2 regions of the Pedococcus aerophilus genome follow, and region 1 is predicted to be linked to the other one. Evidence: predicted binding sites of a transcription regulator. Region 1 holds the regulator's gene; the other holds the start of a gene.

Region 1 (3,531 bases):
AGCCGAACTCCTTCTGGAGCGCGTCGAGGAAGTGTGCCGGCGGGCGCTCCCAGATCCCCATCGTGCGGTCGCCCTGCACGTTGGAGTGGCCACGGACGGGCAGCAGCCCGGCGCCCTCGCGCCCGATGTTGCCCTGGGCCAGGGCGAGGTTGACGACCTCCTTGATGGTCGCGACACCGTTGCGGTGCTGCGTCAGGCCCATCGCCCAGCAGTAGACCGTGCGGGTCGAGCCGCGGAGCATCTGCGCCGCCTCGGTGATGAGCTCGCGCGACAGGCCGGTCACCTCGATGACGTGGTCCCAGTCGACCGCCGAGACGTGCTCGCGCCACTGGTCGAACCCGGTGGAGTAGGTGTCGATGAACTCGTGGTCCAGCGCGTCCCACTCGACCAGCAGCGAGCCGATGGCCTGGAAGAGGGCCAGGTCACCGTTGACCTTGACCGGCAGGTGCAGGTCGGACAGGGCGGTCCCGTGCCCGATGACGCCGCTGGGCTTCTGGGGGTTCTTGAACCGCACCAGCCCGGCCTCGCGCAGCGGGTTGATCGAGATGATCTTCGCGCCGTTCTCCTTGGCGATCTCCAGGGCGGAGAGCATGCGCGGGTGGTTGGTGCCGGGGTTCTGCCCGGCGATGACGATGACCGAGGCGGTGTGGACGTCGTCCAGGGTGACGCTGGCCTTGCCGATGCCGATCGACTCCTGCAGCGCGATGCTCGTGGACTCGTGGCACATGTTCGAGCAGTCGGGCAGGTTGTTCGTGCCGAAGGCACGCACGAACAGCTGGTAGGCGAAGGCGGCCTCGTTGGAGGTGCGACCCGAGGTGTAGAAGGTCGCCTCGTCCGGGCTGGCCAGGGAGCGCAGCTCGGCGGCGATGAGCTCGAAGGCCTCGTCCCACTCGATGGGCTCGTAGTGCGTGGCGCCGGGGCGCTTGACCATCGGGTGGGTGATCCGGCCCTGCTGGCCGAGCCAGTACTCGGAGCGGGTGTCGAGCTCGGCGATGCTGTGCTCGGCGAAGAACTCGGGGGTGGCCCGGTCGCGGGTGGCCTCCTCGGCCACGGCCTTCGCGCCGTTCTCGCAGAACTCGGCCGCGTGGCGGTGGCCCACGTCGGGGTCCGGCCAGGCGCAGCTCATGCAGTCGAAGCCCTCGGCCTGGTTGAGCTTGAGCAGGGTCTGCGCGGTGCGCTTGATCCCCATGTGGTCGATGGCCCGCTTCATCGAGACCGCCACCGCCGTGGGTCCTGCTGCGTGGTCCTTCTGGCCCTTGACCCTCAGGTCTGCCTCGGAGTAGTCGCCTTCGTCGTGCTTGGCCATCGTCGAACCTCGCTGTCGTGGTGCCGGGCCGCCCGAACTGCCCCGGGCCGCACCTTTCGTGTCGAACGTACCCACTGCCGCGCCGGACCAACCACTCGGAGCCCGTCGGAGGTGGGTGTCACGCACGGAGTGCGGTGAGAACCACTCGGAGGTCGCCACGGGGGTCGGTCCGTGGCGACCTCCGAGGGAGATCGGGGTGGGAAGGTCTCAGACGCGGCGCAGGACCGCGGTGACCTTGCCCAGGATCGTCGCGTGGTCGCCGTCGATGGGCTCGAACGCGTCGTTGTGCGGCATCAGCCACACCTTGCCGTCCTTGCGCTTGAACGTCTTGACCGTCGCCTCGTTGTCGAGCATGGCCGCGACGATGTCGCCGTTGTCGGCGGTCGGCTGCTGGCGCACGACGACCCAGTCGCCGTCGCAGATCGCGGCGTCGATCATCGACTCACCGACGACCTGCAGGAGGAAGAGCTGTCCCTCGCCGACGATCTGGCGCGGCAGCGGGAAGACGTCCTCGACGGTCTCCTCGGCGAGGATCGGCACACCGGCGGCGATCCGCCCCAGGACCGGGACGTAGGAGGCCTCCGGGCGACGGTCGTTCATGCCCGTCTCGTCGAACACCGCGGTCTCGTCCTCGACGCTCGCGCCGCCGCGGTAGCCGCGCATGTCGGCCGTCGAGTCGGGGGAGACGACCTCGATCGCCCGGGGGCGGTTGGGGTCGCGGCGCAGGAAGCCCTTGCGCTCCAACGTCGAGAGCTGGTGGGCCACCGAGCTCGGGGAGGTGAGGCCCACGGCCTCGCCGATCTCGCGCAGGCTCGGCGGGTACCCGCGGCGGTCGACCGAGTTGCGGATGACCTCGAGGACCCGTCGCTGGCGGACGGTGAGACCGTCGCCCCGATCGCGGTCGGGGAGCTCCTTGACGTTGTCCTCGCTCATGCCGGTTCCTCGTTTCCGCAGGTCAGGTGGCGTCTGCCGGTGCTGATCAATGACTGCTGGGTCGTGTGACAGGGGTGACTGTCAGTGGCCTCTGATGTGCTTGAGGCATGGACACAGCGTATGGCGTTCGAACGCCAGTACCAAACATGTGTTCGAGGCGTGTCTTGCTCGGTTCGAACAAGCGTGCTAGAAATCAACCAAGAGGCACTTCGTACAACCGTTCGAAGAGCGTCGACCAGATGACCACCACGGAGGACCAGATGAGTGCAGCAGTTGCTTGGGACATCGCCCCCGCACCCGTGCGTATGCCGGTTCGGCCGGTGCGCCCGCAGCTCGTCTCGGTGCCCACGGGTGAGGACGTCGTCATCCGTCCCGCCGCCCCGTTGCGGCTTACCCGCGCCGGACGCCTGGCCGTCACGATGACCGTCGTGGTCGTCGGCGTGGTGCTGGCGATCAGCCTGCTGTCGGGCGGTGCGTCGGCAGTGGTCATCGACCACTCCACGACGGTGCAGGCCGGCCAGACCCTCTCCGAGGTCGCGGCGACGCAGCTGCCGCAGCTGCCGATCAACGAGGCCGTCGCGCAGATCCAGATCGCCAACGACCTGGCCGGGTCCGACGTGCACGCCGGTCAGACGCTGCTCATCCCCGCCGCCGGCTGAGCCCGACACGGCGGGACGTGACCGCCGAGCGAGTCGGCACTCCTGCTCTCAGGACCCGATCACGATGTTCGGGAGCACCCTGACGGCCTTGATGTGCCGGTACCGCAGGGCTCCGGTCGTGGTGGCGTTCTTCAGCGCGACGTGGTCCACCAGCACCGGCGGAGAGAGCTCGGTGATGGGCAGGGTCGTCGAGTAGTAGGCGACGCCACCCTTCATCCGGTACTTCACACCCTTGGTGGTCGTGAGCATCGTCGTGTCGGCCGGCTGCGCGCGCATGCGGTTGTAGGCACCCCCGCTGCCGGCCTTGTCGATGGCCACCTGGTCGACGGTCGTGTACCCCTTGGTGCCCCCGACATTGGCCCACGCGGAGACGAAGATGGGTGCGCCGCCGGCCATGCGGTAGACCTCGCCGCGCTGGGCGCCCCGGATGAAGGTGCCGTCCGGGATCGTCGCCGGCAGCGAGGCCAGGGCCGTCGAGGAGATCGCCATCGTCGCCTTGGTCCCCCCGAAGGCGGTCCAGGTGGAGACGAACACCGGCGTGCGGCCGACGAGCCGGTAGACGCCGCCGTTCTCGCGCACCTTGAGGAAGCTGCCGGACTTGGGTGGCTGGTACGGCTGGTCCTTGAAGTGCAG
Region 2 (3,531 bases), 500 kb from region 1:
GGACGAGGAAGGGCTCGGCCACGGTCTCGACGGTGTCGGCCTCCTCGCCGACGGCGACCGCGAGGGTCGACAGGCCCACGGGTCCCCCGCCGAAGCGGCGGCACAGGGCGTCGAGGACGGCGCGGTCGAGACGGTCCAGGCCGCGGTCGTCCACGTCGAACAGCGCCAGCGCCGCGTGGGCGGCCTCCTCGTCGACGACGTCCTGCCCGTGCACCTGGGCCCAGTCGCGCACCCGACGGAGGAGCCGGTTGGCGATCCGGGGCGTACCGCGGGACCGGCGGGCGATCTCCTCGATCCCTCGCGCGTCGGCAGACACCTCGAGCAGCCTGGCCGAGCGGTGCAGGATCGCCTCGAGGTCGTCGGTGGCGTAGAAGTCGAGGTGGCCGGTGAAGCCGAACCGGTCGCGCAGCGGCGCCGGGAGCAGGCCGGCACGGGTCGTCGCCCCCACCACGGTGAACGGCGGCAGCTCGAGCGGGATCGCCGTGGCCCCGGGGCCCTTGCCGACGATGACGTCGACACGGAAGTCCTCCATCGCGAGGTAGAGCATCTCCTCGGCCGACCGGGACATCCGGTGGATCTCGTCGAGGAAGAGCACCTCCCCCTCGGTGAGGGATGACAGCACCGCGGCCAGGTCGCCGGCGTGCTGGATGGCCGGGCCGCTGGTGATGCGGATCGGGCGCTCGAGCTCGGTGCCGATGAGCATGGCCAGCGTCGTCTTGCCGAGCCCGGGCGGGCCGGAGAGCAGGACGTGGTCCGGAGGCGTGCCGCGTCGGCGGGCTGCCTCGAGGACGAGGGACAGCTGGTCGCGCACCCGGGTCTGGCCGGTGAACTCGCTGAGGCGTCGGGGCCGCAGCGCCATCTCGACGGTGCGCTCGTCGGTGTCGCCGACCGGGTTGACGATCCGGGCGGTCGCGTCGAGCGAGGAGTCCTCGTACATCTCGGAGGAGAAGCCGTCTGCCACGGCTAGCGCCCCAGCTCGCGGAGCGCGGCGCGCAGCATCTCGGAGACGTCGGCCTCCACCGGGGCCGAGGCCGCCACCGAGGACACGGCGTCCTCGGCCTGCTTGGCCGAGTAGCCGAGACCCGTGAGCGCCTCGGTGACCTGGTCGCGCCAGGAGGGACCCGAGGCCGCCGGGGCGGCGGGCGTCGCGCCCGCGGGAGCGGACGCCATACCGATCTTGTCGCGGAGCTCGAGGACGATGCGCTCGGCGCCCTTCTTGCCGATGCCGGGCACCTTGGTGAGGGTGGCCAGGTCCGATCCCGTGACCGCTGCGCGCAGGCGGTCGGGGGCCAGCACCGACAGCATCGCCAGGGCGAGGCGCGGCCCCACGCCGGAGACGGTCTGGACCTGCTCGAAGATGTCGCGCTCGTCGTCCGAGCCGAAGCCGTAGAGGGTGAGGGAGTCCTCGCGGACCACGAGGGTCGTCGCGAGGGTCGCCTCGTGGCCGAGGTGCTGGGCCGACGCCGTGGCAGGAGTGGTGTGCAGGAGCATCCCCACCCCACCGACCTCGACGACCACGCGGTCGAGGCCGATGTGCTGCACCGTGCCGCGGACCGAGGCGATCACCGGGCCACCGCCCTGCTCGTGGCCCGGCCCCGCGGCGCGGACTCGGCTGCGCGCGCGGCGACGGCCTTGAGGCGGGCACGCTCGGACGCGGCGGCCAGGGCGAGCCGATGGTCACCACCCCCGCGCCAGTGGTGGCAGATGGCCAGCGCGAGGGCGTCGGCGGCGTCGGCCGGCTTGGGCGCGACCTCGAGCTCGAGGATCCGGGTCACCATCGCGGTCACCTGGGCCTTGTCGGCCCGGCCCGAGCCGGTCACGGCGGCCTTGACCTCGGTCGGGGTGTGCGTGGTGAGCGGCAGGCCGCGACGGGCGGCGGCGACGAGCGCGAGGGCCGACGCCTGGGCCGTCGTCATCACGGTCGGGACGTGGTCCGCGGCGTACACGCGCTCGAGGGCGATGGCATCGGGCTGGAACCGGTCCAGCCAGGCGTCCATCTGGTCCTGGAGGTAGACCAGGCGCTCCCCCGTGTCGCGATCGCCGGGGGTCCGCACGACACCGACGGCGACCATGGTGAGCCGGTTGCCGCGGCCACTGTCGACGACCCCGAGACCACACCGCGTGAGGCCGGGGTCGACACCGAGTACGCGCACTCCACTGCTCCCTCTGGTGCGACGTTCGCGTCGCTGGTCGTCCGAACACGTGTTCGGGTGAACGCTACACGCCGGACGCCCCGCCTCCCCCGCAGCAACACGCGGGGAGACAGGGCGTCCGTGTCGATCGGTCGCGGCAGGGGCAGGGCCGCCCGAGGGGTCAGTCCTCGTCGTCGTCGAGCTCGGCGAGGACCTCGTCGCTGATGTCGCCGTTGGCGAAGACGTCCTGGACGTCGTCGGAGTCCTCGAGGGCCTCGATGACGCGGATCATCTTGCGGGCGCCGTCGGCGTCGAGGGGCACCTGGAGGTTCGGCACCCAGGAGGCCTCTGCGGAGTCGTAGTCGATCCCGGCGTCCTGGATCGCCTTCCGCACGGCCACGAAGTCGGTCGCCTCGGAGATGATCTGGTAGCTGTCGCCGAGGTCGTTGACCTCGTCGGCGCCGGCCTCGAGGACCACCTCGAGGATGTCGTCCTCGGTCTTGTCGCCCTTGGGCACCACGACGACGCCCTTGCGGTCGAAGACGTAGGAGACCGAGCCGGGGTCTGCGAGCTGGCCACCGTTGCGGGTCAGCGCGGTGCGGACCTCCGCGGCTGCGCGGTTGCGGTTGTCGGTGAGGCACTCGATGAGGACCGCTACACCGCCGGGCGCGTAGCCCTCGTAGGTGATGGTCTCCCAGTCGGAGCCACCGGCCGTCGCGCCGGACCCGCGCTTGACCGCGTTGTCGATGTTGTTGTTGGGGACCGACGACTTCTTGGCCTTCTGGATGGCGTCGTAGAGCGTCGGGTTGCCGGTGACGTCACCGCCACCGCCACGAGCCGCGACCTCGATGTTCTTGATCAGCTTGGCGAAGAGCTTGCCGCGCTTGGCATCGATGGCAGCCTTCTTGTGCTTCGTGGTCGCCCATTTGCTGTGGCCACTCATTGCTTGCCCTCCACCAGGTAGTTCCGCACGATCTCGACGAACAGTCCGTGGACCCGGTGGTCACCACTCACCTCCGGGTGGAAGGAGGTGGCCAGCAGGGGTCCTTGACGAACGGCGACGATCCTACCGGCGGCCGGTCCTTCCTCCACACGGGCCAGCACCTCGACCGACTCGCTGGCCTCCTCGACCCACGGCGCACGGATGAAGATCGCACGCACGGTGCCGTCGACGCCGGCGAAGTGGATGTCCTCCTCGAAGGAGTCGACCTGCCGCCCGAACGCGTTGCGCCGCACCGTGATGTCGAGGCCGCCGAGCGTCTGCTGGTCAGGGCGGGCGTCGGCGATGCGGTCGGCCAGCATGATCATCCCGGCGCACGACCCGTAGGCAGGCATGCCGGCGGCGAGCCGCTCCCGCAACGGGCCGTGGAGGTCGAAGGCGCGGACCAGCTTGTCCATC

What was found. The regulator LexA, encoded in region 1, represses DNA repair genes until DNA is damaged. The targets are predictions, from matches to a motif close to TCGAACANNTGTTCGA.
Region 2: the regulator LexA is predicted to act here: its motif matches at 2,195-2,210, upstream of ruvC (crossover junction endodeoxyribonuclease RuvC).

Annotation. Positions count from the first base shown of each region.
Region 1 covers NZ_BAAARN010000001.1:876,666-880,196, reverse strand. The annotation lists gene ABD286_RS04045 (FdhF/YdeP family oxidoreductase) at 1-1,306, opposite strand, end outside; gene lexA (transcriptional repressor LexA) at 1,514-2,239, opposite strand; gene ABD286_RS04035 (LysM peptidoglycan-binding domain-containing protein) at 2,479-2,898, shown strand; gene ABD286_RS04030 (CHAP domain-containing protein) at 2,947-3,531, opposite strand, start outside.
Region 2 covers NZ_BAAARN010000001.1:374,455-377,985, forward strand. The annotation lists gene ruvB (Holliday junction branch migration DNA helicase RuvB) at 1-937, opposite strand, end outside; gene ruvA (Holliday junction branch migration protein RuvA) at 964-1,566, opposite strand; gene ruvC (crossover junction endodeoxyribonuclease RuvC) at 1,563-2,153, opposite strand; gene ABD286_RS01750 (YebC/PmpR family DNA-binding transcriptional regulator) at 2,314-3,075, opposite strand; gene pdxT (pyridoxal 5'-phosphate synthase glutaminase subunit PdxT) at 3,072-3,531, opposite strand, start outside.